One region of the Pelistega sp. MC2 genome, then DNA from elsewhere that is predicted to be linked to it. Evidence: predicted binding sites of a transcription regulator. Region 1 holds the regulator's gene; each other region holds the start of a gene.
The links. Region 1 encodes sigma-54, which starts transcription at its own class of promoters, with help from an activator protein. Its sites were predicted from a motif close to TGGCANGNAANCTGCTTT; they were not measured.
Positions count from the first base shown of each region.

Region 2: glnK (P-II family nitrogen regulator) is a predicted target of sigma-54. The motif match lies at 1,959-1,976, and genes of this name have one in related genera.
Region 3: BQ4443_RS00415 (flavin monoamine oxidase family protein) is a predicted target of sigma-54. The motif match lies at 6,782-6,799, and genes of this name have one in related genera.
Region 4: glnA (type I glutamate--ammonia ligase) is a predicted target of sigma-54. The motif match lies at 4,394-4,411, and genes of this name have one in related genera.

Region 1 covers NZ_LT628276.1:245,177-253,088, reverse strand. The annotation lists gene BQ4443_RS11540 (hypothetical protein) at 1-365, opposite strand, end outside; gene rpoN (RNA polymerase factor sigma-54) at 372-1,820, shown strand; gene BQ4443_RS11530 ((2Fe-2S)-binding protein) at 2,007-2,222, shown strand; gene bfr (bacterioferritin) at 2,369-2,842, shown strand; gene BQ4443_RS11520 (hypothetical protein) at 2,985-3,551, opposite strand; gene BQ4443_RS11515 (peptide chain release factor 3) at 3,573-5,189, opposite strand; gene BQ4443_RS11510 (LysE family translocator) at 5,317-5,949, opposite strand; gene BQ4443_RS11505 (LemA family protein) at 6,058-6,663, shown strand; gene BQ4443_RS11500 (TPM domain-containing protein) at 6,663-7,577, shown strand; gene BQ4443_RS11495 (TPM domain-containing protein) at 7,513-7,912, shown strand, end outside.
Region 2 covers NZ_LT628275.1:643,631-651,542, reverse strand. The annotation lists gene BQ4443_RS08605 (MotA/TolQ/ExbB proton channel family protein) at 1-290, opposite strand, end outside; gene BQ4443_RS08600 (energy transducer TonB) at 304-1,104, opposite strand; gene BQ4443_RS08595 (cold-shock protein) at 1,491-1,703, opposite strand; gene glnK (P-II family nitrogen regulator) at 2,017-2,355, shown strand; gene BQ4443_RS08585 (ammonium transporter) at 2,428-3,654, shown strand; gene BQ4443_RS08580 (aminoacyl-histidine dipeptidase) at 3,746-5,191, opposite strand; gene BQ4443_RS08575 (BCCT family transporter) at 5,342-7,345, opposite strand; gene leuS (leucine--tRNA ligase) at 7,848-7,912, shown strand, end outside.
Region 3 covers NZ_LT628273.1:70,388-78,299, reverse strand. The annotation lists gene rfbB (dTDP-glucose 4,6-dehydratase) at 1-987, opposite strand, end outside; partial or broken gene lipA (lipoyl synthase) at 987-1,928, opposite strand; gene cutA (divalent-cation tolerance protein CutA) at 2,198-2,524, shown strand; gene dsbD (protein-disulfide reductase DsbD) at 2,532-4,436, shown strand; gene phhA (phenylalanine 4-monooxygenase) at 4,681-5,472, shown strand; gene BQ4443_RS00425 (4a-hydroxytetrahydrobiopterin dehydratase) at 5,485-5,829, shown strand; gene BQ4443_RS00420 (2Fe-2S iron-sulfur cluster-binding protein) at 5,907-6,509, opposite strand; gene BQ4443_RS00415 (flavin monoamine oxidase family protein) at 6,842-7,912, shown strand, end outside.
Region 4 covers NZ_LT628274.1:537,837-545,748, reverse strand. The annotation lists partial or broken gene BQ4443_RS04335 (IS481 family transposase) at 1-337, opposite strand, end outside; gene BQ4443_RS04330 (YicC/YloC family endoribonuclease) at 491-1,438, opposite strand; gene rph (ribonuclease PH) at 1,517-2,260, shown strand; gene rdgB (RdgB/HAM1 family non-canonical purine NTP pyrophosphatase) at 2,278-2,877, shown strand; gene hemW (radical SAM family heme chaperone HemW) at 2,984-4,159, shown strand; gene glnA (type I glutamate--ammonia ligase) at 4,480-5,895, shown strand; gene glnL (nitrogen regulation protein NR(II)) at 5,942-7,024, shown strand; gene ntrC (nitrogen regulation protein NR(I)) at 7,017-7,912, shown strand, end outside.

The sequences.
Region 1 (7,912 bases):
GAAAGCTTCGGTATTAATTCCTCCATAACTTCTTGGTTAGGTACAATATGACTCGCCTTTTTGAGGCTTGAGCTAATCCACCCAGAAAGAATGAAATAAAGTAATACAGACCCAAATAGTACTAATCCCCACCAAATATATTTATTGATACTATTGAGATAGTCAACAATTTGGTTACTATAACTTGCTAAGAAAGCATAGTCTTGTTTAGCGCCAAATGCTAAAATCCATTGTGCAACCATAATCCATAGGATTACACAAATCAGTACCACCACAGAGCGAAGAACTAAGCGTGGAAGGGCGAGCCGAAATAAGGTTTTATTTAGAAGTGAAATGTCTAATTTTTTTGAAGCTGATGGTGTCATAAGATAATGCCAGTAAGTATACGTCAAGGAGTTACAGCCACTGTTAGTCAGCAACAGACACTGACCGTTCAACAGCAACAGTCTCTTAAGTTATTGCAATATTCAGGGGTTGAATTAGAAGCAGAATTAAATAAAATGCTGCTTGATAATCCCATGCTAGAACTTGATTTGAATAATGGATTTGATGAAACCAATCAAGGACAGGGAGAATCGGATTCTTTGCTCGAATATGCCAATACAGAGGCTGAAGATTTTTCAATGTATCAATCGACCTTTGATGAGGACGATTATACCCCTGAAATTATAGCAACTATTAGTTTACAAGATTATTTACTTGAACAGTTAAGCACGAGCGACGTGGATGATTTTCAAAAAAGTTTGGTTAGTTATCTAATCGGTGACTTGGATGATAACGGTTATTTAAGTAGTGATTTAGCAGAATTGACAACATTAGTATCAGAGGAGTTGGATAAGGATGTTTCATTGACAGAGCTCCAATATGCTTTAAGGATATTGCAAAGTTTTGAACCGTCTGGGATAGGGGCTCGTAATTTAGCGGAATGTTTGCTATTGCAGCTGGATGATGACATCTTGACACTTTCTTTGGATATTGATGAGGGGATTATTGAAAAAGCGAGACAGATATGTAAACGAGGTTTTGCAGGTCTAGAGGCCTTAGCTAAAGCGGATGTCCAACAATTGTTAACGTGGTTAGAAACTGATATAGAAAGTATAAGGCAAGTCCATCATCTGATTCAGCAGTTGAATCCAAAACCGGGACGCTTATATAGCAGTAAAGAAGCTGATTTTGCTATTCCTGACTTATTATGTCGCTATGTAGAGGGTAAGTGGGAACTTGTTTTAAATCCTCAGGTATTACCTAAATTACGTATTCAACCAGACTATGAACGTGTCATTAAGGTTATGGATAAAAAGCGTTTAGCTGAGAATGCTGCTATGAATGAACAGCTAAAACAAGCAAGGCTCTTTATGTTACAGCTGAATCAGCGGTTTGCAACGATTTTGATGGTTGGACAAGCTATTTTGCAGGAGCAATACGCTTTTTTTGAGCATGGTTTATCCGCCTTGAAACCATTGACTTTAAAGGTGATTGCTGATCAGTTATCGTTACATGAATCAACTATTTCTCGAGCAGTAAATCAGAAATTTATTGCTACTCCTCATGGTATTTTTGAGTTAAAACGATTTTTTACAAATGCGATTGCTACTCAAGAGGGAGAAGATGCATCAGCTGCCTCTGTACAGTTAAAAATTAAGCAACTTATTGAGCAAGAAAATAAAGCTAAGCCGCTATCGGATAGCAAGCTTGTTAATTTGCTGGAAAAACAAGGAATTGTTATTGCCAGACGAACAGTGGCCAAATATCGTGAGGGGATGAATATACCTGCTACATCTATACGTAAAGCGCAAGCATTATTGAGCGGTAGTGAATAAACTCAAACAATCTAGAAGGAACGTTTGTCATTAACATGTCGTCATTTTGCAGCAAAACAACAGACATTAAGGAGTTAATTGCAAACTGTATCATAAAACGAAATGAGAATGATTTTTGCTTGACTTTATCATTGAGCGGACTATAATCAACATTATGTCTTTTCAGAATATAATGAGGCAAACAAAATGTATGTCTGTGTATGCAATGCGATTAGTGAAAAAACAGTCAAAGAGGCTGTGGCTAATGGTGCCCGTACATTAGCTGATTTGCAAGCCCAGCTTGGTGTTGCTACCTGTTGTGGGTGCTGTGCGAGTTGTGCGGAGTCGTATTTACAAACGCCAACGGATTCATCTGCATTAGAAGTTAAAGACGTTACGGCTAAGTGGAAAGAGGTCGCTTAATTAAAATAGTGATTATAATCTATACGATAACTATTCTGTTTTAGGTTAAATTGTTTATTAAAGCCATTCTTAAGTTAATTTTAAATGCTTGAGAGTGGCTTTTTTGCGTGTTAGAATAGAGTAAACCACTCTTCAAGGAGCCTGTTATGAAAGCACCCAAAGAAGTTAATAAATTCTTAAATAAAATTTTAAAAACTGAATTAACTGCCATTAACCAATATTTCTTGCATGCAAGAATGTTAAAAAACTGGGGTGTGGAAAATTTAGGTAAGGCTGAATATAAAAAGTCAATCGAAGAAATGAAGCATGCAGATGAGATTATTGAGCGTGTTTTCTTATTAGAGGGATTACCAAACTTGCAAGATTTAGGCAAAATTCGTATTGGTGAAGATGTTGAGGATATTATTGCCTGTGATTTAGCCTTAGAAAAGGATTTCCATGCTGATCTTAAAGAGGCAATTCAGCATATGGAAGTAGTTAAGGATTATGTGACAAGAGAGTTATTAACCGATATACTCGATGATAATGAAGAGCAAATTGATTGGTTAGAAACTCAACAAGAATTAATCAAAGTAGTAGGCTTGCAAAATTACATTCAATCACAATCTCAGGGTGAATAGTTTTTATCCTGACTCCTAAAACGTATTTTTTGTTAAGTTACCCCCATGGGTGGCTTGAACAACCCCCATAAGTTCAAGTTCACCTATGGGGATAATTTTTACTAAAGAGTTATTTTTTTAATGGTGCTATAGAGAGGGCTAATTAGCGTGCAGGGCAATCACTAATCTTGCCCCAAGCGTTATTGGCGCCACAGTATTTCGCACGAACCGTACTAATACAAGAGGGTCTTTCAGAAAAGCCTAACTGACGACAAGTCGCCATTTCTTTGCGAAACGCTCCTTCCCATGCAAATCCAGCATTATTATTACTAGTATTATTATTACTAATTGGGCGAGTAGTAATATTTTGACTAACAGCACCCGCATTAATAACATTTTCTGTGCTTTTGAGCGGTGCACTATTTGAGAGACTAGAGCCAGAAGATGTTACTGTTTTACCATTCATTAGGTTAGATGATTTTACCTGCCAATCAACGGTGGGTAAGCTTTCTGCTACGCCCATTTTTCCGCTCATAAGTGGTTGTGGCGGTTGATTTAGAATAGGAATTCCATTGGCATCAACTTTTGGTGTAGGGTCGTTCTCATCAATATTAGGTAAATTAGCTTGCTTAGGGGCGTGATCAATTAACCAGTCGCCTGCATATAGACCACCAACGGTTGCTATACCAGCGAGCACTAATAAAGTAAAAAATAATAAACGCCAACTCATAGTAAGAAACCTTTAAAAGAATTAGTTATTGTCATGAAAGACTTGACCACCATGCTCGCGCATTGCATGGAATTTGATATCTGGATTTAATTCCTCGGCGACACGTAATTGTGCCATAGAGCTAATTAAAAACGCTGGTGCATCAACTACATCATAGGCAATATGCTGTGCATTACTCGTCATAAATTTGCGTAATGCCGCTGGGTTATCGCTTGTAAACCATCTTGCCATTGTATAACGAGATGGCATTAAACGTGCATCAACACCGTATTCTGTTTTTAAACGATGAACCACTACTTCAAATTGTAATTGACCAATGGCACCTAGTAATAAAGCGCCACCAGCAGCCTCTGGTCTAAAGACTTGAATAGCGCCTTCTTCTCCTAATTGTGTCAAGCCAGTGCGTAATTGTTTAGAACGCAGAGGATCTTTTACCTCTACAGCTTGGAATAATTCTGGTGCAAAGAAAGGTAGACCGGTAAAGTGTAATGTTTCACCTTCTGTCAGAACATCTCCAAGATGTAAAACACCATGGTTAGGAATACCAATGACATCGCCAGCATAAGCCTCATCAAGTAATTCTCGTCTCTGAGAGAGAAATGACACGACATTATTTGGACGAATCTCTTTATTGGTACGGCTAACTTTTAAACGCATCCCTCGCTCAAAACGCCCAGAGCTTACACGAACAAAGGCGACGCGATCTCGATGAGCGGGATCCATATTGGCTTGAACTTTGAACACAACACCAGTAAATTTTGGTTCGTCAGGTGATACGACACGCTCAAGAGCTTGTCTAGCGCCAGGCTTTGGTGCCCACTCGACAAGCGTATCAAGTACTTCTTGTACGCCAAAATTATTGACTGCGGAGCCAAAGAAAATAGGTGTTTGTTTACCTTCTAAAAAGGCTTGATGAGAAAAGTCTGGTGTTGCTTCTTTGATTAACTCAATTTCCTCAAGGGCTTTTTCATAATAAGCACCAAATTTTTCCTTAATTAAAGGATTATAAAGTCCCTCAATATAATCAGTTTTTTCATCTAGTCTTTCTTGACCCGCTTTAAAGAGACGCATACGATCGTTGCGTAAGTCAAAAACACCCCCAAAGTGTTTCCCCATCCCAATAGGCCATGAAAAAGGAATCGCATCCATGCCAAGGTGTGATTCAATTTCATTTAATAAGTCTAAGGGTTCTTTAACCTCACGGTCAAGTTTGTTTACGAAGGTAATAATTGGTGTATTACGAGCTCGACAAACTTGTAGCAATCGAATTGTTTGTGGCTCAATACCATTAGCTGCATCAATCACCATAATAGCAGCATCTACAGCTGTTAATACACGATAGGTATCTTCAGAGAAGTCTTGGTGTCCTGGCGTGTCTAATAAGTTGATCACACAGTTTTTGTATTCCATTTGCATCACAGAAGATGCAACCGAAATACCTCTTTGTTTTTCAATTTCCATCCAGTCTGAGGCTGCATGACGACTTGCCTTACGGGCTTTAACACTTCCCGCAATTTGAATGGCTCCTGAAAATAATAGAAGCTTTTCGGTTAAGGTTGTTTTACCGGCGTCAGGGTGAGAAATAATCGCAAACGTTCGACGGCGGGCGACTTCTTGAGCAATGGATAAAGAGGACATCTCTAAATAATAATTTAGTCAACAAAGAGCTTATTTTAATCTGATTTAATGGATAAAACTTACTCTTATTGGCTTAAGTTGAAATGATTTTGCAATGTTTACAGTTATTGGCAATTTGGAGGAGCGATTATTTACGCAGTAATGCCATAAATATTGCCGCCATAATAAATAGAAAACCAAATACTTTATTGAGTCTTGCCGCATGGTGTGGTCGGTGCATAAATTTCATAATTTTTGCCGCTAAACCCGTATAACCAGCCATGATAGTCATATCAGCAATTACTAATGTTGCACAAATAATGATGTATTGTGGAATTACGGGAGCATTGACATTAAGAAACTGTGGAGTAATGGCAATCAGAAACACCGCGCCTTTAGGATTGGTTAAATTAACCAACATACCTTGATAGATTAGTTTTGTAGTAGAAAAGGTTTCTTCTGTAGTAGAAGATGCATCATCAATTCGGATAATGGCGACAGGTGAACGGATTTGTTTATAACCTAAGTAGAGTAAATACAACACACCAACCCATTTAACAATTTCGAAGGCGATGGGGGAGGTTGCAAGAATAGCGCCAACACCAATAATACTAATGAGGTATTGAGTAGCATAGCCAATGGCCAAGCCAACGGCATTCCAATAACCACGAGGGAAGCCATAACGTAATCCAGACGCCATAGATGAAACTGCGCCAGGGCCGGGTGATAGTGAAATAGCAAAGCTAGCAAAACAAAGATTAATCCAGACAGCCCAGGTCATAGTATGTAGTAGGAAATGCAAAAATTGTTAAAATAACAACGGGAAATTATTATATCTCTTATATAATAAGAGCGTCATTAATTTTCTTGTTATAAGGTTATCTCTTTTATGAAAAAAATTCGTGCTTTTCTAGTTCTAATGGTTGCTACGCTGTTAGCGGGTTGTGGCTATAACGATATTCAAAAGCTTGATGAAAATGTTAAAGCAGCTTGGTCTGAAACACTTAACCAATATCAACGACGTGCAGACTTAGTCCCTCAAATCGTATCAAGCGTGAATGCTTACATGGTACATGAGCGTGAAGTTCTTACTCAAGTAACAGAGGCTCGCTCAAAAGTGGGCTCTATCCAAGTATCTGCCGATAAATTGCCTACTGAGTCAGAATTGGCTCAGTTCCAAGCAGCACAAGGTCAATTAACGTCTGCTTTATCTCGTTTAATTGCTGTAGCTGAGAACTATCCACAATTAAAGGCTGATACAGTATTTCGTGATTTAAATGTACAGCTAGAGGGGACTGAAAACCGTATTGCAACTGCGCGTGGACGTTATATTAAAGAGGTTCAATCTTATAACACGTTTATTCGTCAATTCCCTCAGTTAATCACAGCTAAAATTTTTGGTTATAGCGTAAAACCTAACTTTGGCGTAGATAACCAAGCTGAGATTATGAAAGTGCCTACTGTAAAATTTGATACACCAGCAAAAGCACAATAATGGCGATTTTTCGTTATTTCTTACAGCTTCTCCTTGTATTGCTAGTCAGTACAGGGGGAGTTTTGGCGCAAAATGAGCCTGCTATCCCAGCATCAACAAATTATGCAATAGATCAAACAAATACGTTTAGTGCAACAGAATTAGCTTCATTAAATGCCAAGCTAAAAGCGTTTGATGAAGAGACTGGTTCACAAATTTTTGTTTTGATGATTCCTACTGTGCAACCAGAGACAATCGAAACCTATGCAGTACGTGTGTTTGAACAGTGGAAAGTAGGTCGCAAAGGGATTGATGACGGTGTTTTGTATGTCATTGCTAAAAACGACCGTCGACAACGGCTAGAGGTTGGATATGGTCTAGAGGGTGCTATTCCTGATATTCTCGCTTCACGCATCTTAAATGACACAGTAGCACCGTATTTCAAACAAAATCAATACGTCACAGGGATAGATAAGGGTGTGACGCAATTGATGTTATTGATAAAGAATGAAAATCTACCTAGCAAAACTAGTGGGGTAGAGGCAGACACTTTTGAAGAAAGTGATTTACTATCGATGCTTATCATTTTGGGTATAGCATGTTTAATCGCTGTATTTGTGCATCCAGTCTTTGGTGCAGTTGTTTCAGCTCAATTAGTACTGGGTTTTGTTGACTCTGTTGGATTGGCTATTGGGTTAGCTATTGCTGTATTTGTGATTTCTAGCTTTTTAAGACTATTCTTTAAAAATAATATAAGTACAGCACGCAATCAATCTGCACGCCAAACACGTACACGTTCAAGAAATGATACGTGGGGAGGCTTTGGCGGCGGTGGTTTTGGTGGTGGAGGCTTCGGCGGAGGCGGTTTTGGTGGCGGCTTCGGCGGAGGTGGCGGCGGATCAAGTGGCGGTGGAGGTGCCTCAGGTGGCTGGTAATTTATTAACAAAAATAGGCTTAGGCCATTGGCACGGTAGTTATTTACATCGTAAGTATTTCACCACAGAAGTAGTGAATTCCTTGACTAAACGTATTGAAGCCAGTGAAGATCGTCACGCAGGTGAGCTTGTATTAGCTATTGAAACGCATGCGCCAGTAGCAGGCTTAGTCAGTTCTGAACGGGCATTAGAAATTTTTGGACGCCTGAAAGTATGGGATACTCCCTTTAGAACGGGAGTATTGTTATACATTAACTTATCCTTACATACCATTGAAATTATTGCTGATAATGGTGTGGTAGTTGATGATGCTGAGTGGCAAAAGGTATGTGCTA
Region 2 (7,912 bases), on a different contig from region 1:
TACTGATGCAAATCTTTATCCACTTGCTCTAAGGAAGCAGAATTCCAGAATCGTTTCAGGAAACTTCTAGACAAATGACGCTGACGGAAATTCACCAAAGTCTTTACAATTATCAAATACCATGTAATTAGTGCCATAAACACTAAAATACCGAATAAGGTTTTGCCAACAATATCTGTTTGCTGAACAAAATGCCACATATTATGAGCATCAGCACTATCCACTGGTGTAGCTTGTGCCGCAATATGTGCGTAAATAGTTATAATTTCATCAATCCATGCTATAGACATCTTTACTTTCCTTTTATTTGAATTCGATTGGAATATCCGCCATTGATTCTCGCGGAACACCATTCTCAGCATATGGTCTAAAACGAGCTTGTTTAACTGCTCTAAGGGCTTCTTTATCTAATGCTGCAAACGATGATGAGCGTTGTAAAGAAGCATTTTTTACTGCTCCATTCGTATCAATAATGACACGTACAACCACTAAACCTTTTTCATTTCTCATCATTGAGACTCTTGGCATCACTGGTCGTGGTTTAACTAAATAATTTACAGATGTCACACGTACAGGTCCAGCACTAGCACTACCTGCAGATACATTTTTCTTGCCTTCTGGTTTTCCAAACGCTTTTGTTGTTTTCGCATTTAAATCTATCTTTTGACCAACTGGCGTAAATTGTTGTGAATTTATGGGCTTAAACACACTTTCTTGTTTGGGTGGTTCAATTTTTTTCTCTAGTTTCGGTTTCTGTTGTTTATCTTTTTTCTCTACTATTTTTTTCGGTTTTTCCATAACCTTTTTAGGTTTTGGTGGCGCTATTGGCTCTGCAATAGGTGTGGGTTCTGGTTCAGGTTTGATTTCTGGTTCAGGTTTAATCTCTGGTTCTGGATCAGGCTCTAACATTGAATTAACTTCAGGTTGAGGCTCTGGTTCTGGCTTAGTATCCGATTTACTCTCAGACTCTGTCCTAGCTTCTGGTGCAGGCAATGACTCAACTTGTTCGCCCTGAGGAACTTCTTCCGCAATGGGCTCATTAATGATTGAGACAAATACCGCTTGGTCTGGTTTAATCTCTACTTGTACTGGGTCTGATTTCATACCCAGCAACCATATACTACCCGTGATAATTCCTACAGACCCTATGCTCCCTATTACTCGATAAAGCAGCGGTATACCCTGTGAGACTTCAGATGTTTTTGACATACTACGAAAATAAAATTAACTAAAAATAATTTACTTAAATGCAAATTATCACAACAAGAGATATTATATATCATTATTTATAATAAAAACAATTATCATTTAGATTTTGGTATTTTATATTATTTGCCAGCCTTTTAATGTTTCACTTTATAGCAATAACAAGCCAACTATTTAAACATGAAACAAGCATGAAAAAACGCCCAACCACTATGTGATTAGGCGTCATAGAAGTTTTATAGACGAATGAGTAAGAAATATTCTCTTCGCCTTTGCTAATTAATTTATGCTTTAGCTTTTACTTCTTTAGCTTGTGGACCTTTAGGACCATCAGCTACAGTATAAGAGACTTCTTGCTCTTCTTTTAGTGTACGATAACCGTCACTTACGATATCTGAGTGATGTACAAATAAATCTTTGCCACCATTGTCAGGTTTAATAAAACCAAAACCTTTTTCGTTGTTAAACCATTTAACTTTGCCTGTTTCTGTAGACATCATCTATTCCTCTTGAGTAAATAAAAAACAAGGACCCCCAAGAGAACAACCACGCGAAATTATAACGGTAACAGCTACTACTTGAAAATCAAGTACTTACTATGCCTTTAAACATAGACAATGTCAATAAAAATAAATTGTGTTGCTTTTATCCAAAATGACGCATAAAGCACTATTTTGGTGCATAGACATACTTTCAGGCTCATTTTGATATTTTGCAGTGCAGAATTATTTAATGATTACTTACAAAAAAGTTGGCATCAATTTTGCTTGTTAACTAATAAATATCTATGTATATCAACAGGAGAATTAGATGAAATTAGTTACCGCAATTATCAAACCTTTTAAATTAGATGATGTCCGTACAGCATTAGCGGATATTGGTATCCAAGGTTTAACCATTACCGAAATCAAAGGATTTGGGCGTCAAAAAGGTCATACAGAACTCTACCGTGGTGCAGAGTATGTTGTTGATTTTTTACCAAAAGTGAAATTAGAGATAGCTATCCGCGATGATCAAGTGGAATCTGCTATTGAGTCTATTTGCCAATCTGGTTCCACTGGAAAAATTGGTGATGGAAAAATTTTTGTGAGTGATCTCGAACAAGTTATTCGGATTCGTACTGGTGAAATGGGCGAATCAGCTCTGTAATTTTAATCATCGTGATTCAGTATAGAAAATAAATAATTTAAGTTGTAAATAATTTAACGTAAAGGAATAAAAATGAATGGTGCAGATTTAGTGTGGGTTGGCATATCAACCGTGCTGGTATTAATGATGATAGTGCCTGGCGTAGCACTTTTTTATGGTGGTTTAGTTCGTTCAAAAAATATTCTATCGGTGCTTGCACAAGTAATCGGCGTATTTTCATTAGTCCAAATTTTATGGTTTGCTTATGGTTACTCTTTAGCCTTTACAGAAAGCACAGCATTCTTCGGTAATTTCTCTCGCGCTTTCTTCTCTGGTATGTTCAATATTCCAGGTGATACTTATGAATTATCAGGCACAATTCCAGAATTAAGTTTTGCTTCTTTCCAAGCAACTTTTGCTGGTATTACATGTGCACTTGTTATTGGTGGTTTTGCTGAGCGCATCAAGTTTAGTGCTGTGTTAATTTTCATTGCTATTTGGATGACATTTGCGTATATCCCTATCGCACATATGATTTGGGCAAGTGGTGGATTCTTATTTGGTGAAGCATTAGACTTTGCTGGTGGTACTGTTGTACATATTAATGCTGCTGTTGCTGCACTAGTTGCTGCTTATGTTGTTGGTCCTCGCTTAGGTTACGGTAAAGAAGCTATGCAACCACATAATTTACCAATGACCTTTATCGGTGCTTGCTTATTATGGGTGGGTTGGTTCGGTTTCAATGCAGGTTCTTCATTAGCAGCAAACAATTCAATGGCTTTAGCGTTATTTAATACAATTATTGCAACAGCAGGTGCTGTAATTGCATGGTTAGCAACAGAAGCCGTTATGGGTCGTAAAAGCTCTTTGCTAGGTGGTGCTTCAGGTGCTGTAGCAGGTCTTGTAGGTATTACACCTGCGGCTGCTCTAGTTAGCCCAGTTGCCGCTTTAATTATTGGTATCGTGACAGCAATCTTCTGCGTATGGGGTGTGAATGGTCTTAAACGTTTGTTAAAAGTAGATGATACGTTAGACGTATTTGGTATTCATGGTGTAGGTGGTATTGTTGGTGGTATCTTAACAGGTATTTTCAATGCAAAACCTTTAGGTGGTCCTGGCTTAGAAACATTAGCTGATATCCCTGCTCAACTTTGGTCTCAAGTAGAGGGTATGTTAATTGCAGCAGTGATTAGTGGTGTTGTTGCTTTTATCGGTTTAAAAATTGCTGGCCTAATTACTGGTGGTGTTCGTGTTGAACGTGATGATGAACGTCAAGGTCTAGATATCAGTAGCCATGGCGAACAAGGCTATCAAAAATAAATAAGCCAATTTTTATCAAGGCTGTAAATATGTATCCCCACAGATTCTAATGAATTTATGGGGATAACTTCATCAACAGTCTGACAATAGATTATTTTTCAGGGGAATTTTCCAAAAATCTCAATAAAATTTTCCAGCATTCATCTACTGAAGAGATTTCTACACATTCCTTAGGAGAATGGGCGGCACGAATATTAGGTCCAAAAGAAATCATTTCCATATGAGGCGCTCTACCCTTTAGGATCCCACATTCTAGACCTGCATGCATAACTTCAATTGCAGGCTCTTTACCATAAAACTCATTGAACAAGGCTTTACATTTGGACAATAATAATGATTGCGGTTCAGGTTTCCAGCCCGGATAATCACCACTCAACACTAATTCAGCACCAACCAGTTTCGCTAGCGCTTGTAAACGATTAGATACATCATCCTTAGGTGTTTCCAATAATGAACGCATTAGACAACGAATAGATAATTTATCCTCTTTTACCGTTAAAACCCCTAAACTAATAGATGTTTCAACCACTCCTTCAAAACTATCACTCATACGTATCACACCATTAGGTAATACACGGATAAAACGAATAATCCGTTGCGATTGCTCTTCTGAAATTGCGACTAGAGGTGAATCTTTAGTTAGTTCAGTAGCACTAATTTCAAGCATTGGCTCTACAACACTCAATTCATCCTTGATAATGCTTGATATGGTATTAAGGCAATGCTCTATATCATCCCCCGTATATACAATATCGGCAAATGCTTCACGTGTAATGACATTTCGTAAACTACCACCTTGTAAATTTATTAGACGCAATTTCCCATGTTGTGCAATTTTATCTAACACGCGTATCAACAAAAGGTTGGCATTACCACGACCAGAATCAATATCAATGCCAGAATGCCCACCTTTTAAGCCTGCTACTTGTATGCGATATGCTTTACCGGTTACAGGCTCTGCAACAAAAGGGAAAGAAAAAGTTGCGTCTCTACCGCCTGCACAACCAATAAATAAAATCCCTTCATCTTCAGAATCTAGATTCACTAAATAAGGGGCTCTTAACCAATCTGGATTAATATTTTTAGCCCCTCCCATACCCGTTTCTTCTTCAACAGTTAGCACTATATCAATTGGGGGGTGAGGAATATCATCGGAAAAAGCGACGGCTAATGCCATTGATGCACCAATACCATTATCAGCCCCTAGCGTAGTATCATTTGCAAATACCCATCCCTCTTTAACTGACGTTTGTATTGGATCTGTCTCAAAATTATGCTGACTACTTGTCCCTTTTTGAGGCACCATATCAATATGTGCTTGCATCGCAATTATGGGGCGATCCTCTAAGCCTTTTGTGCCTGGCTTTTGAATAAGAATATTCCCTTTTTCATCTTGCTGCACAGCTAAACCTTTTTCCTGTGCTTTCTGAACAATAACAGCACCTAATTTTTGCTCATGGAACGTAGGATGAGGAATCGCACAAAATTGGTCAAACCATTGCCATACGGCTTGAGGTTGTAAAGTAGATAAGGACATTGTCATTCTCGTTTATAAAATGAAATAAATAGTATTTTAGCGATTAACACCCCTATTGTGGAGACCTCAAACAAAATCCCATCCTTTACATCATTAAAGAATGGGATTTTTTGAACTTTTAAAAGTAAAACAACTAATTATACTTACACACTATCTATGGTCACCACCATCTACAGGTGCTTTCATAATTAACGCTAAATCTTCGCTATGCATCAAATTCAAATAGCGTTGGTATTGTTTTAAGATATCCGCAATAAGCTCTTCTTGAGTCATATACTGAACATCATAACCTAGTCGTCCATCACCAAAATAAGCAAATGGTTCATGAACTGTAGTTTCTGTTAGATTAGGCAACGTCACTTCATCTTTTAAAGCCTCATGTGCTTTTGATGTTTGAACTCTTACTCCATATAAGAAATTACGCCACTGCCCTTTCTCAATAATTAACTCCATAGCCAACTCGGGCGTTTCATATTCATTAATGATGACGTGTAATTGATATTTCTGCTCTAATTCTGTCCGTAAACTATTAAATGCAGGACGCACGGTTTCATTAAAGAAACTATGCATATCTGACTCTTGCGTCTGAGTCAAAATCTGACTTAAACGTTGTTTCCAACGGTGACCACTCCAGAACACGCTACCTGCATTAAGTTTATGGCTATAGTATCTTGCATCCGAACGTAATCCACGAATGAGACTAAAACACATCCCCGTCATAATTAATACAAACGGTAATGCAACAATTAGGGTAACTGCCTGCACTGCTCCCAAACCATTGGTTCTTAATAAGGCAATGGCCATAACAATAAGAATTACACCCCATAAAATACTTTGCCATTTAGGTACTGGTTTACTACTACCCCCTGAAGCAATATTATTTAAAACTATAATGCCAGAATCAGCTGAGGTCACAAAAAACAATGCCAAAATAAGCATTGCCACAATACTACTCAACGATGACAAGGGGAAATACTCTAAAAACTTAAATAGCAAAATTTCTGGTGTGCTAGTAAGTTTTGCTAATGCACCTTGAGCCACTTCATTGGCATAAAAACCAGAATTACCAAATACTGTGAACCATAACAAGGTAAATAGTGTTGGGACAATTAGAACCCCCATCACAAATTCACGTACAGTACGCCCACGAGAAATACGAGCAATAAATAACCCTACAAAAGGAGCCCATGAAGCCCACCATGCCCAATACAAAATAGTCCATCCAGTAAACCAACCTTGATGCTCTGTATCATAAGCAAAAGTTTTAAAACTAATTTCTGCAAGATGACTAATATAGTAGCCAGTATTTTCAGCAAAACTAGATAATAATTTCACTGTAGGGCCCGTGAATAGAATAAATACCAATAAACCTAGTGCCAACAGCAAATTCATTTCACTTAGTCGACGTACACCTTTACCAACACCCGAAATAGCCGATAGGATAGCGACCGTTGTAACTACTACAATAATCAAACTTTGCTGTTCAAAACCAATATCTGCCATTAGCCCAATATTATGTAACCCAGAATTTAATTGAATAGCACTAAACCCTAGCGTTGTCACAATACCAAACACAGTCGCTAATAGACCAATACTATCAATTACGTGTCCAATAGGTCCATGAATTTTCTCTTTCAATAAAGGGTAAAAGGTTGAACGCAAAGATAAGGGAAGTCGATAGCGATAACCAAAAAAAGCCAACGCTAATGCCATCACACCATAAATAGCCCAAGGGTGTACTCCCCAGTGAAAAAAAGTATATAGCATGGCATTTTTTTCAATATTATTGTCTGTAATTGGTGAGGCCATATGCATCATGGGTTCTGCTACTCCAAAATACATTAGACCAACCCCCATACCTGCTGCAAATAACATGGCTACCCATGAGAAAAATGGGTACTCAGGATCCTCATCATCCGCTCCCAAACGGATATCCCCCAAACGGCCAAAGACTAAGGCCAGTAAAAGACCCAAGAATAAAGATGCAGCCAAAACATAAAACCAGCTAAAATTATTAAACGTAAATTTTTGTACAACATCAAGTGTTTCTTTCATTTTGCCAGGGACGGTCATCCCTAGAAAGCCGATAAGCAACATAAAAATAAAGCTTGGCACAAAAACTTTTAAGTTGAACGTCGTGTTCGGACGGAACATTATTTCTTCTCCCGATAATGCCCAAATAAAAATAGCAAAAAAACATCAATACGAAGTTCAATTAAACAGATAATTGACGTATGCAAGTCCGCTACTTAACGATTATGAGCAGTGGTTAATAGATTGTTCGCTTATAAAACAAACAGCGTACACACTAAAAAGTGCTAAGTTGAAAGACAAATAAGATATTGTCTGACGATTGAATTGACATAGAGTCGACACTGATAAAAGAACAAATCATTCATTTATAGCTACTCTATTATAACTAAAAAAATTAATATAGTCTAACTGGAATCATGTTTATATTACTATTTAGTTTAAATATGAACTATTTTTATTAGACTTTAAACTATTTTTATTAGACTTTAAGCTATTTTTTATACATCTATTTCAAGCTATATTTTTACCTATCCGTGATGGTTCGTTCTATAATAGAACGCTTATAAAGACTATCCCTTATATCTATAAACTTATTGATACTTATCTATTTAATTAGGAATTTATGTTAGATCAATACCAACCTCAAGTCGTTGAGAAAAAAGCACAACAACAATGGAACGACGCTGA
Region 3 (7,912 bases), on a different contig from region 1:
CCCTTGCTCTAAGGATATTATTGGTGTCCATGCCAATTCTTGACGTATTTTTTGAGTATTTAATGCATAACGTTGATCATGGCCTGGTCTATCCTGAATATACGTAATTAAGTCAGTATAGGACTGTTGATTAGTTCTAGGCTTATATTCATCCAGCAATCGACATAATATGCTAACTAACGCAATATTACTAACTTCTTGATTAGCACCGATATTATAAATTTCACCAACGCTACCTGATCGCAGTACACAATTAATGGCTCGACAATGGTCCTCTACAGCAATCCAATCCCTAATTTGTAACCCATTCCCATAAATCGGTAATGCCTGTTCGTTCAATGCTTGCTTCAACATTAAAGGAATAAGCTTTTCGGGGTATTGTCCAACACCATAATTATTACTACAACGAGTAATGATGGTAGGTATCTGATAGGTATTACACCACGCCTGAACAAAATGCTCCCCGGCTGCCTTACTGGCCGAATAAGGATTACTAGGCTTTAAAGGCGCTGTTTCAGTCACCGGAGCTACTGAGCTTGCCAAACTACCATAAACCTCATCCGTTGACACATAGACCATCCTAAAGCGTTTTTTTATATCCTTAGCATGTGTTAAATAATGCTGACACGCTTTCAATATCGATAGTGTACCTAAGACATTTGTCTGCACAAAAGGATCAACCTGTTGAATAGATCTATCCACATGAGTTTGTGCCGCGAAATGCACAATGGCTTCAATATGAAATTTTTCTAAAATACTCAATATAGCTTGCTCATGCAAAATATCCTCTTGGATAAAATGATAAGACGCACAAGAATCAAGCTCTACTAACCCTTCCGGGTTAGCTGCATAGGATAAGTTATCCAGATTAATTAAAACATCTGCGATGGGATTAAAGCCTAATTGCGATAATCCCTCTGCAGAAAACGCTGTTCTAATAAAATGACCACCGATAAATCCGCAGCCACCCGTTACCAGAATATTCACTAAGACTCAACACCCGCATTATGTGCTTGTTGATCAGCATGATAAGAAGAGCGTACCATCGCCCCTACTGCAGCATGCGAAAAGCCCATTTTATACGCTTCTTCTTCATACATTTTGAAGGTATCTGGATGTACATAACGCAATACTGGTAAATGGTGGTCAGAGGGTTGTAAATATTGACCAATTGTTAGCATCTCAATATCATGCTCCCGCATATCACGCATGACTTGTAAAATCTCTTCATCAGTTTCACCCAAGCCAACCATCAAACCTGATTTAGTCGGAATAGAGGGATACATTGCCTTGAAGTCTTTTAATAATTTCAATGAATGCATATAATCAGCACCAGGACGGGCTTGACGATATAGACGAGGCACTGTTTCCAAATTGTGATTTAAAACATCAGGCAAACTTTTAGCAAAAATATCTAATGCTTTTTCTAAACGTCCTCTAAAATCAGGTACCAACACCTCTATCGTTGTCTGTGGAGAGCGTTCACGAATTTCATTAATACAATCCACATAATGCTGCGCACCCCCATCTCTCAAATCATCACGATCTACAGAGGTAATCACCACATAACGTAACTTCATTGCCGCAATGGATTTGGCCAGATTACTTGGTTCATTGACATCTAAAGGATCAGGACGACCATGTCCTACATCACAGAATGGACAACGACGGGTACATTTATCACCCATAATCATAAAGGTAGCTGTACCACGGCCAAAACATTCACCAATATTTGGGCAAGACGCCTCCTCACATACAGTTACCATTTTATTTTCACGCAGAATTTGTTTAATCTCATTAAACTTTGAATTAGGCGCGGCGGCTTTAACTCTAATCCATTCTGGTTTTTTTAATTTTTCAACAGGAATAATTTTGATAGGAATCCGCGAGGTTTTATCAAACGATTTTTGTTTTTTTGTCGCATCATATGATGTGTCTTTATCGACTGGATGTGATAACGTATTTGTCATAGTTAACGTCTGCTTTGCAAGGCAAAAAAATTACAAAGGGTTATTTTAACCCTGAATAGCAGGATAAATCCTAAAAACCTATTTTCCCTATGAGAATTATCCTTACTAAGTGATAGTGATTAATATATTACAATCTTTTTCAGTTAAGTATTTGATTGTGTTAAGTAAACATTTATCAATATAATTTTTATCTATCCAGCTTATCATATTAATTTTATGGAGTTTATATGGAAAGCCCCATCGCTTTACTCATACAAACCAGTGTGCCAGACTTATTATTTGCTAAACGTCTCGCTCATATTTTGGTTGAGGATAAGTATGCTGCCTGTGTGCATCTTTCTCCTATGGGTCTATCCATGTATCTCTGGCAAGATAATTTAGAAGGTAGCGAGGAAATTATCCTTACCATTAAAACCTCTACAGCTAAGCAACAAGCTTGCATGGCTAAAATAAAAGAGTTGCACCCCTATGAAGTACCGGAGATTATTTGCTTACCCATCATCGGAGGCGACTCTGAATACCTCACTTGGATTAACCAACAAACAACAGAATAGCAAGAAAATGATAGCTTTAATAAATCGTCTTTATACCGTTTTCCTTTTGGCATTAGTAAGTATTATTTTTAATGTCTCTGTTCAGCCCGTACAAGCACAAGAAAATTTTTTGGAGCCTAACCAAGCCTTTAAACTCTACGCAAATATTAGCCATGAAAATCAGCTCAACCTTCAATTTGGAGTTGCTGATGGCTACTATATGTATAAAGAAAGGTTTGAATTTAGGTCCATCATTGATAATAAAGAACACGATTTACTTAATTCAACAAGCATCAGTTACTCCAAAGGCGATATTAAATTTGACCCCACCTTTAATAAGGAAATGGAGGTTTATCATCACCAATCATTAGTGACTATACCTATTCCTACAGACACCCCATCATTTACCTTAGAAGTGACGGCTCAAGGTTGTGCTGATGCTGGTCTATGCTACCCACCAATGTATTATTATTTGCCCGTGACTATTACCAGTACAGGCTATGACATTGCCCTTCCTAAAGAAGCAAATAATTTTAGCCTTATCTCCAGTGAAGAAGCCCAACGTGAATTAAATACGTCTACGAGTGATAACAATTCAACTCTCAAAGATTCTGCACCAGAAAAAAACTCCTTAGATCTTCTTAATGCTGGGGACACAGAAATTGCATCATGGTTGCATAATGCTAGTCTATGGCATATGTTAGCCGTTGCTTTTTTACTTGGTTTGGCATTATCTTTTACGCCGTGCGTATTACCAATGTTGCCTATCCTCTTATCTCTTGTTGTGGGTAGCCAAAAACAGCAACAATCACGCTTTCATAGCTTACGCCTAACATTGTTATATGTATTAGGTACATCCATCGTATACACCCTCTTAGGTATTATTGCCGCTTCCATTGGTGCTGCCCTTGCCAATTGGATTCAGAATCCTTGGGTGTTAGGTATCTTTGCCTTATTCCTCGTTATTTTCGGCATTGCTATGTTTGGTGCATATAACATGCAGATGCCTGCTTCCGTACAAACAAAACTTAATAATATTGTGAATAAATTGCCTGCTGGACAAGGTGGGGCAGCATTATTAATGGGGATGATCTCTGCATTAATCTGTGGGCCGTGCGTCGCTGCACCATTAGCCGGTGTTTTACTCTTTATATCTCAAACGGGAGATATTGTAAAAGGAGGACTTATCCTCTTCCTACTTGCCTGGGGGCAAGGCGTTTCACTCATTTTATTGGGATCAAGTTCTGGCGCTCTCTTACCAAAGGCAGGAGCATGGATGGATAGTGTCAAAAAGGTATGTGGTTTATTATTGTTTGCGGCCGCCTTATGGATGATAGCCCCACTACTACCCAATTGGCTACCTATGCTATTGTGGGCGGCTTTAGCCATAGCGTTTGCCTATGTCATTGGCACCTTTAGAGGCTATAAGCCCTTTCCAAATTTTACGACCCTCTTATTAAAACTCGTGGGATGGCTAGCAGTTATCTGGGCTATTCTATTAGTCATTGGTTTTGGTATAGGTTCACGTAGTGTTTTACACCCCTTAGCGGTTCAAGAAACGACGCTTTCTCATGTCAAGTTTGAACGTATTCATACGCTATCTGAGCTGAAACAAATACTTGCTAGTACGGACAAACCCATCATACTAGACTTCTATGCAGATTGGTGCGTTTCATGTGTTGAAATGGAAAAATTCACCTTCCCTAATGCTAATGTTCAGACATTACTAAAAAATTTCCGTTTACTACAAGTGGATGTCACAAAGAATACCAAGGACGATAGAGAATTACTAAAAGCTTTCCAACTATTCGGACCACCAGGCATTATTTTCTTTACCCCTAATGGTCAAGAAAATACTCAAGTGCGTGTGATTGGTTTCCAAAATGCTGAGCGCTTCACACAAAGTTTAGAGAAAGCACTAGGCTCTAAATAAATCCTTAAGTACGGCATTAGCTAATATCATTTCTCCTACAACACAAAGAGTAGTCATCTATTATTACGATAGATGACTACTCTTTAGTTATGGCAATATATCTATACTTTTTTTACGAGCAACCTTTTAACTTCATCCTCTCTAGATAACTCTTTTTATATTTTTGCATCAGTATTTACGCTTATATTTTTTCTAATTCTTTCTTGTTAAATTGGAGGATTAAATTTTTATTCAAGAGTAAATAATGACTGCAGAGCAACATGAATATGTCGCTCGCCAGGCAGATGAACAGGGCATTATTCGTTATCCTGCTGACGAGCATCAAATTTGGAGTGAATTAATTACCCGCCAACAGCAAGCACTTCCTAATAGAGCTTGCCCAGAGTACCTAGAAGGACTTAAAAAATTAAATCTTCCAATACAAACTATTCCTCAACTAAAAGAAATTGATGACGTATTACTTTCTACAACTGGATGGCGTACAGCCGCAGTACCCGCATTAATTTCATTCAAAAGATTTTTCGAATTACTAGCCAATAAATCCTTTCCTGTTGCTACGTTTATTCGTCGCCGAGAAGACTTCGACTATATCCAAGAACCCGATATTTTCCATGAAGTAGCGGGACATTGTCCCCTCTTAACTCATCCGGCCTTTGCGGCCTTTAATGAAACGTATGGCAAATTAGGTCTTATTGCTAGCAAAGAAGAACGTTCTTTTCTTGCCAGATTATATTGGTTTACTATTGAATTTGGTCTGGTCGGCAATAACGATGCGCAACGCCGCATTTATGGTGGTGGTATTCTCAGTTCTCCTCAAGAAACGGTATACGCTTTAAGTGGTGAGCCTGAATATAGAGAATTTTCTCTTCAAGACGTACTACGAACCCCCTATCGTATTGATAGAATTCAACCGATTTATTATGTTCTAAATCATCTAGATCAATTATTTGAACTTGCTCAAGCTGATTTAATGTCAGAGATTCATATAGCGATGGAGAAAGGCCTTTTTTCTCCTCATCCTAGTCTTACCATATAGGAGAAAAACACTATGCAACCCTTAAACAAACAAACATGTGAAGCATGTCAAGCCAATGCACCAAAAGTAAGCGATGAAGAACTTGCTGAACTGATCAAAATGATTCCAGAATGGCGAGCCATAGTGGTCGATAACATCATGCAATTACAACGTGAATTCAAATTCAAGAATTTTAAACAAGCGATGGTATTTACCAATCAATTAGCTGAGCTTGCTGAATCTGAAGGCCATCACCCAGGCATTCTAACAGAATGGGGGAAAGTCACTGTTACTTGGTGGTCCCATAGCATCAAAGGATTGCACCGCAATGACTTTATTATGGCAGCAAAAACTGATGAGTTGATCAATCAAGCCTAAAATAAAGCACTTTTAACGCTAGGCGATAAGGGGAAAGAGGCGTATTGCTAGCTATTCCCCTTATTTTATGCTTATCCTTATAAATCCAATACTATGGTTGTGCCTGGCTTTGCTCTTGAAACACATATCATCATACAATCTTGTTTGCTTTTTTCTTCTTCTGTCAAATAAGTGTCTTCATGCAAAATCTCACCACTCAACACAGTAGCATAACAAGTACCACAAACACCATATTCACAGGATGTATTAACTGTTAAATGATGCTCACGCATCGCATCAGCAATACTCATTTCCTTAGGAATGGCTATGGTCACACCTTTACGTGCAAAGGTAACATAAAAATCAATATCTTCTTGCGTTAATTTGTGCGACTCTCTAGGTGCACTAATTTCAATGATTTGGTCTAGATCAATACCATCAAGCAAACTTGTAGATTCTCCAGCTGCATTAATTTGCCTTATGACCTCAATAGTAATTGTTTGTGTAGATGCCTCAATGGCGACGATAGGATATTCACGTATCAATCCAGATGGTGTTTTAACATCAATAACTGACTGCTCAGGAAGCTGTATAAACCGGGCAAAAGATGGTAAAAAAAGCCCAATCTGCATCTGTTGCGGATTAACCTCTCTCACATCATCCACTCGTGCAGCAATCCATCTTAATTGGTTTTCAGACATGAACAAACCTCTTTGTAAATCTAATCTGACAGTATTTTACTCACTTTCCTTTTTAACTTAGACAAAAAATTAGTCTCCATGACAATTTCATCAGAATTAAAAACTAATATTGCTGTGCTGCACCATAAAGCATCAAGCATATGTTTAAAACTTGTGCATTCAGCTCTTTTTAGTGCATAAAGATTTTCACTAGTTTTTATTTAAATTTGAATTAATTAAATAAACAACTGATTTATTGGTGTTTTTTTAAATTTAAATTAAATATTAAATATTGGCATGCTATTTGCTTATTTATAAAAATAACAACGCCGTTTTTTAGGAGTACATAAAGTATGTCAAACATAATCCCTAATATTTCTAGACGTAAATTGCTAGCTATGATTGGTTATACCGCTGGTAGTGCCGCCATGTATCAAGCTATGACTAGTCTAGGTTTTGCTGCTGAATCACACTACACTGGGCCTATTAAATTAGAAGGTAATGGGAATGGGAAAAAGATTATTATTCTAGGTGCGGGAATAGCAGGTATGGTCTCTGCACTTGAGCTTCGTAATGCTGGTTATCAAGTAAAAATCTTAGAATATCAAAACCGTTCTGGTGGTCGTAATATCAGTGTTTATAGAGGTAAGGAATATACTGAAATCAATGGCACTAAACAATTATGCCGTTTTGATTCAGGTCTTTATTTTAACCCTGGTCCTTGGCGTATCCCCTATAACCACTATGGTATCTTGGAGTACTGTAAACGATTAAACGTCAAGATGATTCCATTTATTCAATTAAACTTTAATAGCTACTTACATAATACTAATGCTTTTAATGGAAAGCCTCAGCGTTATCGTGAAATTATTAATGATTATAAAGGTGGGCTCTCTGAACTCTTATCTAAATCTATTAATCAAAATGCTTTAGATTTGAACTTTTCAAAAGAAGACAAAGAAAAATTATTGGACTCATTAAAAAGCTTCGGTGTCCTAAACGATAAGTTTGACTATGTAACTAGCCTAGAAACTAGTGCTTATCGTGGTTATAAAAAACATCCTGGTGGTGGTTTAAGTGCATTACCTGAAGCTTCAGAAATTATTCCTCTCAATGAGATTGTGAAAAGTGATTTATGGAAAAACATGAATATCCATTTCTTTGATGAGTTCCAACATACTATGTTTGAACCAGAAGGAGGCATGGGTAAAATTGGAGAGGCATTTGGTCGGGAGCTTGGCAATATCATCCAATACAATGCTCAAGTAGTAGAGATTAAACAAGACGATACAGGCGTCACTATCTTCTATAAAGACAATCAAGCAGGTGGTCAGCTTAAACAAGAACGAGCCGAATGGTGTGTTAATACTACCCCTCTTTCTGTGCTTTCACAAATTCCAATGAATGTAGGTAAGCCTATGCAA
Region 4 (7,912 bases), on a different contig from region 1:
GCAACCAAACGGAACGAACACCACTAGGTGATACAAATATTCCCTGTTTACGCAACTCATTGCTAATTCTTAGTTGACCATAGGCAGGATAATGAATCGCCATCTCTATCACCGCTAACTCAGTGGCTTCGTCCACTCTATTTTTAAGGTTAGGCACCCGTCTATTACGATCAATGAGTGCCTCTATACCGCCTTCTTCAACCAATTCTTTATAGCGATAAAATGTATCCCTCGATACGCCCATAATTTTGCATGCTTGCGACACATTTTTTAATTGCTCTGCTAAATTAAGCAGTCCTGCTTTATGTTTAATCACATTATTGGTAGTATGTAACATGAGAGTTTCCTTTTGTTTGTTTAAAAGATTCGCACCTCTTATTCAAACGGGAAACTCTCTTTTTTGCAACTCATTTGTCAGATTTGGTCTGAACTTCTACAACTTAGGTTTAATGAAAATCACCCTATCAAATTTTATAGGGTGATTTTTGTTTTACTCTATATTCTGTGCTTGTTCTCTTAATTGCTCAACTAACAATTTTAATTCAATGATAGCTTGTGTGATTTCAAGCGCAGTGGATTTAGAGCCTAGGGTATTAATTTCACGATTCATTTCTTGGAAAAGAAAATCTAAGCGTTTGCCAAGACTTTGTTTGTTTTTAGTTTTAGGTATGTTGCCTTGAGTGATGTCTGATTCTTGCTGGAGTAATGTAGCTAGCTCAGTTTGATGTGATTCTAGTCGATCAAGTTCCTCAGCTACATCAATGCGTAAACTAAATAGAGAGGATTCGGCCGCAATGCGAGCACTTAGCTCTTCGCCTTTGATATGTTCGAAGCCGTTAGGAGCTACTGCCTCAAGATTTTCGCGTAATTTTCGAGTTAATTTTTCGCGATAATCAGTATGAATTTGTGGCAATTTTTCTCTAATTTTTCCTAATATTTGTTGAATTTGTTGTGTGTAACCAAGCATTGTTTCAGCTAAGCGTTTTCCTTCTCTTGCTCGGTTAAGGATAAAGTTATCTAAAGCGTCATCAGTTGTCTTTATCAATAGCTGATGCCATTGTTCAAATGTATCATCATCTTGACTAAGTTGTTTGTTTTGGCTAAGGGTAATTAATTCACTAAGAGAAGGAGCGCCAGTATCAGGAATAATTTGTCTCGCTTGATTGAGTTGTTGTAAACAAAGTGCTACTACTTCATTATCCAATTGCATATCGTCTAAATTTTTATGCTTTTGTAGGGTAATCCGAAGTTCAATTTTTCCTCTGTTTAATCGGTTACTGAGTAGTTCGCGTAGTGCACTTTCGGAAGCTCGGAGTTCTTCTGGAATACGTAGGTGTAAGTCAAGGAAACGGTTATTAACGCTTTTGAGCTCAACAATTAATTGTCCTAAGGCGTGTTCGCTATGTTGGCTTGCAAAAGCGGTCATGCTATAAATCATGGAAAATTCTCTACTTGGTTTTGCCGGTTGGCAATATGGATTACAATTTACTCTATATTTTACATTGGATTTTAGAGAATGAATATGAATACACAGACTCGCCCAAATGGTAGGCAGCATAATGAGCTTCGTCAAATTAAAATCACCCGTTCTTACACTCCTTATGCTGAAGGATCAGTGTTAATACAAATGGGTAATACTCATGTTCTTTGTAATGCCAGTGTGCTAGATAAAGTGCCTCCTTTTTTAAAGGGAAAAGAGCAGGGGTGGGTTACTGCTGAATATGGTATGTTGCCAAGGGCTACGCATTCTCGCGCTGACCGCGAAGCGGCTAAGGGAAAGCAAACAGGACGCACACAAGAAATTCAGCGTTTAATAGGACGTAGTCTTCGTGCCGTAGTAGATATGACAAAATTAGGTGAACGTACTATTCATTTGGATTGTGATGTTATTCAAGCGGATGGGGGAACTCGTTGTGCCAGTATTACGGGGGCATGGATTGCGATGGCTGATGCAATTGAGCATTTGTTGGCAAAAGGTGATATCACTGAGAATCCTTTGAAAGATAAGGTGGCGGCTATTTCTGTAGGCATGGTAAATGGTCAGCCTGTGCTGGATTTGGATTATTCTGAAGACTCAGGCTGTGATGCTGATATGAATATTGTAATGACTGGGGCTGGGAGTTTTGTGGAAGTTCAAGGAACGGCAGAGGGAGAAACATTTTCCCGTAAAGAATTAAATGAGTTGTTAGATTTGGCTGAACAGGGTATTACTACCTTGGTTACTATTCAAGAACAAACATTAAAAAGTAATACTAAATAGTTTAAGGTTAAAGTGGCATGTCTAAAATTGTCTTGGCATCAAATAACAAAGGAAAATTAGCAGAATTTCAACAACTATTTGCTCCTCTAGGGATTGAGTTAATTAATCAGGGAGCGTTAGGTGTAGGTGAATGTGAAGAGCCATATTTTACCTTTTTAGAAAATGCGTTAGTTAAGGCTCGCTTTGCGAGTAAACATACGGGGTTACCTGCGATTGCAGATGATTCCGGTTTGGTTGTACCTAGTTTGAATGGTGCTCCCGGTGTTTTATCTGCTCGTTATGCATTAAGTTTAGGGGCGATAGAAAAATCCGATGCTTTAAATAATGCTTATCTATTGAAAGCCTTAGAAAACGTAAGTGATCGCTCCGCTTTTTATGTCGCTTGTTTGGTATATGTTCGCAATGAACAGGATCCATGTCCAATCGTTGCTCAAGCTTTTTGGCATGGTTGTATTGCTTTACAAGCAAAAGGTGACAATGGATTTGGTTACGATCCTTATTTTTACCTACCAGAGTTAGGTAAGACTGCTGCAGAGCTAACACCAAGTGAGAAAAATAGTATTAGTCACCGTGGGCAAGCATTGAGAAAATTATTAGCTGAGTTAAAAAATGCGTGATAAGCCAAGTAGTTCAGGATCATCGAATCAAAGAGTGACGATACCGATTGAGGTAGCTAGAGATAAATCGAAGAATAGCACTAATCATTCATCACTAACGTCTCTAATGACAACGTTAAACAAAGGAGTTAGTTTTACTCAACCATTGCCGCCTTTGTCTATTTATATTCATGTTCCTTGGTGTGTTAAAAAGTGTCCTTATTGTGATTTTAATTCACACGCTATTTCAGGTGAGATACCAGAAAAAGAATATTTACAAGCACTTGAACAAGATTTGATCTCTGTATTACCAAGTGTCTGGGGACGTCAAATTCATTCTATTTTTATTGGTGGTGGAACGCCAAGCTTGTTATCTGCTAAAGCGCTTGATGATTTATTAACCGTATTAAGAAATTTGTTCAATTTAGCGCCCTATACAGAAATTACGATGGAAGCTAATCCAGGAACAGTCGAGGTAGAACGGTTTAAAGCTTTTGCAGCATCAGGCGTGACTAGATTATCGTTAGGTGTTCAGAGTTTTAATGATGAGATGCTTAAACGATTAGGGCGTATACATGATAGTTATCAGGCGAAAAAGGCGATTGAGATTGCACAGCAATCATTTCAGCGTATTAATTTAGATTTAATGTATGCCTTACCATTTCAAACATTGGAAGATTGCCATCAAGATGTACAAACAGCGCTATCGTTTGGAACAGAACACTTATCTTTATATAACCTTACCCTAGAGCCTAATACAGTATTTGCCAAATATCCTCCTGAAGGTATTCCCGATGATGATTTAGCAGGGGATATGCAAGATATGCTGATTGATTTAACGCAACAACATGGTTTCGAGCAATATGAGGTTTCTGCTTATGCCAAAAAGAATGCCTACTGTCAACATAATCTAAATTACTGGGAATTTGGGGATTATATTGGTGTAGGGCCTGGGGCACATGGCAAAATTTCATCGCATAATCAAATTCTACGAACAGCACGTGTTAAGAATCCAGATAGTTGGATGCAAAAAGTAAAAACAAGTGAACAGCTTGCCGAGAGTCGATTATTAACAGTGGAAGATATTCCTTTTGAGTTTATGCTTAATGTACTGCGATTAAAGCAAGGGGTTCCAACCCATTATTTTTCTGATCGCTGTGGTGTTCCGTTGAGTCTGATGACAGCAAAAATAAACGAAGCGGTCTCTAAGGGGTTGCTGGATAGTGATCCCACAAGATTAAAAGCCAGTGCACTAGGCTGGCGTTATTTGAATGATTTACAAGAGATGTTCTTGATGGATTGAATTAAGATAATCATTATTAACTAGTTAGTTGTAATGCTCTTAGTATGTTTTTTTGTCTTAATTTAGCCCTCTTTGTAATCTTAAAAGGTGCACTACAATAAAAAGTAGTGCCTATAAAAAATAATTCGTTCCAAAATGAACCATAATGCACCAAAATAATACATTATTAAATTGATAACGCACCAAAATAATGCAATAATGAAAAAATAAACAGTGCGCTGACGGTAAAAAAGTTGGCACGGAAATTGCTTTAGCTAAAGTGATAAGTTTGAACGTTAGTGAAATCGTTCAACAAAGTTTAGATTTTAGGAGAAATCAACATGGCAATAACTGCTCAAGACGTTTTAAATAAAATGAGTGAAAACGAAGTTAAATTTGTAGACTTTCGTTTTACAGATACTCTCGGTAAAGAACATCATATGACTGTACCTGCTCATCAAGTGGATGAAGATAAGTTTGAGTCAGGTCAACCTTTTGACGGTTCATCTCTTGCTGGTTGGAAAGGAATCGAGGCATCTGATATGTTATTGATTCCAGATGCTTCAACAGCACGTATGGATCCTTTCCGTGAAGAGCCTACGCTAATTTTAACGTGTGATGTAGTTGAGCCTTCTGATTTAAAAGGTTATGATCGTGACCCTCGTTCTTTGGCTCGTCGTGCAGAAGCTTATTTAAAATCATCAGGTATTGGTGATACCGCTTTCTTTGGTCCTGAGCCTGAGTTCTTTGTTTTTGATGGTATTTCTTGGGGCGATGATATGTATAATCGCTTCGTTAAAATTCATTCTGATGAAGCAGCTTCAGCAAGTGCGCTTGATTATGACGGTAAAAACCATGGTCACCGTCCTCGCGTGAAAGGAGGTTATGTTCCTGTGTCACCAGTAGACTCTTTTGGTGATATGCGTTCAGAAATGTGCTTAGTACTTGAGCAACAAGGTGTACCTGTGGAAATTCATCACCATGAAGTAGCAAATGCAGGCCAATTAGAGATTGGTACTCGATTTAGTACGCTAGTTCAACGTGCTGACTGGAACCAAATCTTGAAATACACTATTCATAATGTTGCTCATATGTATGGCAAAACAGCTACATTTATGCCAAAACCAATCGTAGGTGATAACGGTTCTGGTATGCACGTGCATCAATCTATTTGGAAAGATGGTCAAAACCTATTTGCAGGTAATGGTTATGCTGGTTTATCAGAAACTGCGCTTTACTACATTGGTGGTATTATCAAACACGCTCGTGCCTTGAATGCTATTACTAACCCAGGTACTAACTCATATAAACGTTTAGTTCCTCATTTTGAAGCACCAGTAAAATTGGCTTATTCTGCACGTAACCGTTCTGCTTCTATTCGTATTCCGTATACAAGTAATCCAAAAGGTCGCCGTATTGAAGCTCGTTTCCCAGATCCATTAGCTAACCCATATTTAGCCTTCTCTGCTTTATTAATGGCTGGTCTTGATGGTATTCAAAATAAAATCCATCCTGGTGATCCAGCGGACAAGAACTTATATGATTTACCACCAGAAGAAGACAAAAAAGTACCTACAGTAGCCTCTTCATTAGAACAAGCGCTAGAAGCCCTAGATGCTGATCGTGAGTTCTTAACTCGTGGTGGTGTATTTAGTAATGATATGTTAGATGCTTATTTAGAACTTAAAATGCAAGAAGTGAATCGTCTACGTATGACAACTCATCCAGCTGAGTTTGATTTGTATTATTCACTATAAGTTTTAAAGTCGGTAGTCATTAAAGTGTTTTACAGGAGGTTCAACAATGTCTAGTACAACGTTAACTCCTGTAGCACAACAATGGCAAACATTTGATTTACTCCTGACCTGCATTATTGTTGCCAATGAGGCAGGTCAAATTGAGTGGGTAAATTCAGCCACTCAAAATCTTTTTGAACGTTCTCGGCGCTCTTTTATCGGTGCTACAGTAGCTTCTTTATTTGAGGATAAAGAGAGTTTTCAAAAAGCTTTTGACACCATTGTTAAGCGTCGTTCTGTCTCCGTTGCTTTTTCTGGAGGGATTGCTAAATTTGAATCCACAGAAACAGTGAATGCTGTTATGCATTTAAGTCATGACAATATCATTCTTGAGCTACATCCTATTGAACAGCAAGCCTTGTCAGAGCGTAGTATTCGCTTGGCTAGAGAACTTGAAATCTATCAGGAAACGTTTAGAAATCTTGCCCATGAAGTTAAAAAACCATTGGGTGGTATTAGAGGGGCTGCCCAACTGTTAGAGTTGGAGCTAGAAAATACTGATCATCAGGAATATACCAAAGTGATTATTGCTGAGGTAGATAGGTTACAGCAACTTGTGGATAGATTAATTAAACCAGCACAGTCTGGCTTGCAATTATCAGTGTTTAATATACACGAAATTTGTGAACGGGTATTTACCTTACTTAATGCTGAATATCAGGGAAAAATTACTTTTGTACGCGACTATGATGCTTCGATTCCAGATATAAAAGCAGACAAAGCGAAATTAGTTCAAGTGTATTTGAATATATGTGGTAATGCCGCTCAAGCGATTTTAGGAGCAAAGGAAGCGATTGAACAACCAAAGATTATTTTGCGTACTCGAATATTACATCGATATTTGTTACTAGATAAGATTTATCGCATGGTATTGTGTTTATCCGTGATAGATAATGGTCCTGGGGTACCTGCGAATATAGTAGATAGGGTTTTCCATCCTTTGGTGACAGGTAGAGCAAATGGGACTGGTCTGGGCTTAAGCTTAGCACAAGAATTAGTACGCCAGCATGGTGGATTAATTGAGTTCGATACAGTACCTGGTAGGACGGAGTTTAGAGTGTTGTTACCTATGGAGGATTCACATGAGTAAGATATGGATTATCGATGATGATCAAGGAATCCGTTGGGTATTAGATAAAGCATTACAAAGAGTTCATTTACAAGCTACCACGTTTGATACTGTTGATAGCTTACTTACAGCCCTAAAGACTAGTCAACCTCATGTGCTAGTAACTGATATCCGTATGCCTGATATGTCAGGGCTAGAACTATTGAAAAAAATCAAGCATGATTATCCGGATATTGTTGTCATTGTGATGACAGCATTTACTGACTTAGATAGTACGGTTGAGGCCTTCCAAGGTGGTGCATTTGATTATTTACCAAAGCCATTTGATATTAATGATGCCGTTAGTTTGATTCAAAGAGCTTGTGAGCATAGCCAAATGCTCAACTTGAATAAAAAATCTATGGCAGAGAGTGCAGATATTCCAGCGCCGTCTTCAGCTGATGTGGGAAAAATGATGACCCAATCGCATTCTAAGTCTATGCAAGAGATTTTCAGGGCCATAGGACGGCTTGCTCCTTCCAAAGTGACTGTGTTGATTACGGGTGAATCTGGTTCAGGTAAAGAATTAATTGCACGGGCTGTGCATGAGCATGGTAATCGTAAAAACAAACCGTTTGTAGCAATTAATGCCGCCGCTATTCCAAAGGATTTACTCGAAGCAGAATTGTTTGGGCATGAAAAAGGAGCGTTTACAGGGGCGAATCAACTACGTAAAGGTCGATTTGAGGAAGCCGACGGTGGCACATTATTTCTGGATGAAATTGGTGATATGCCACTGGATTTACAAACACGTTTACTACGCGTTCTCGCAGAAGGTTCTTTTTATCGAATTGGTGGCACTCAGCCAGTACATGTAGATGTGCGTATTATTGCGGCTACTCATCAACCATTAGAGGATCGTGTCGAGCA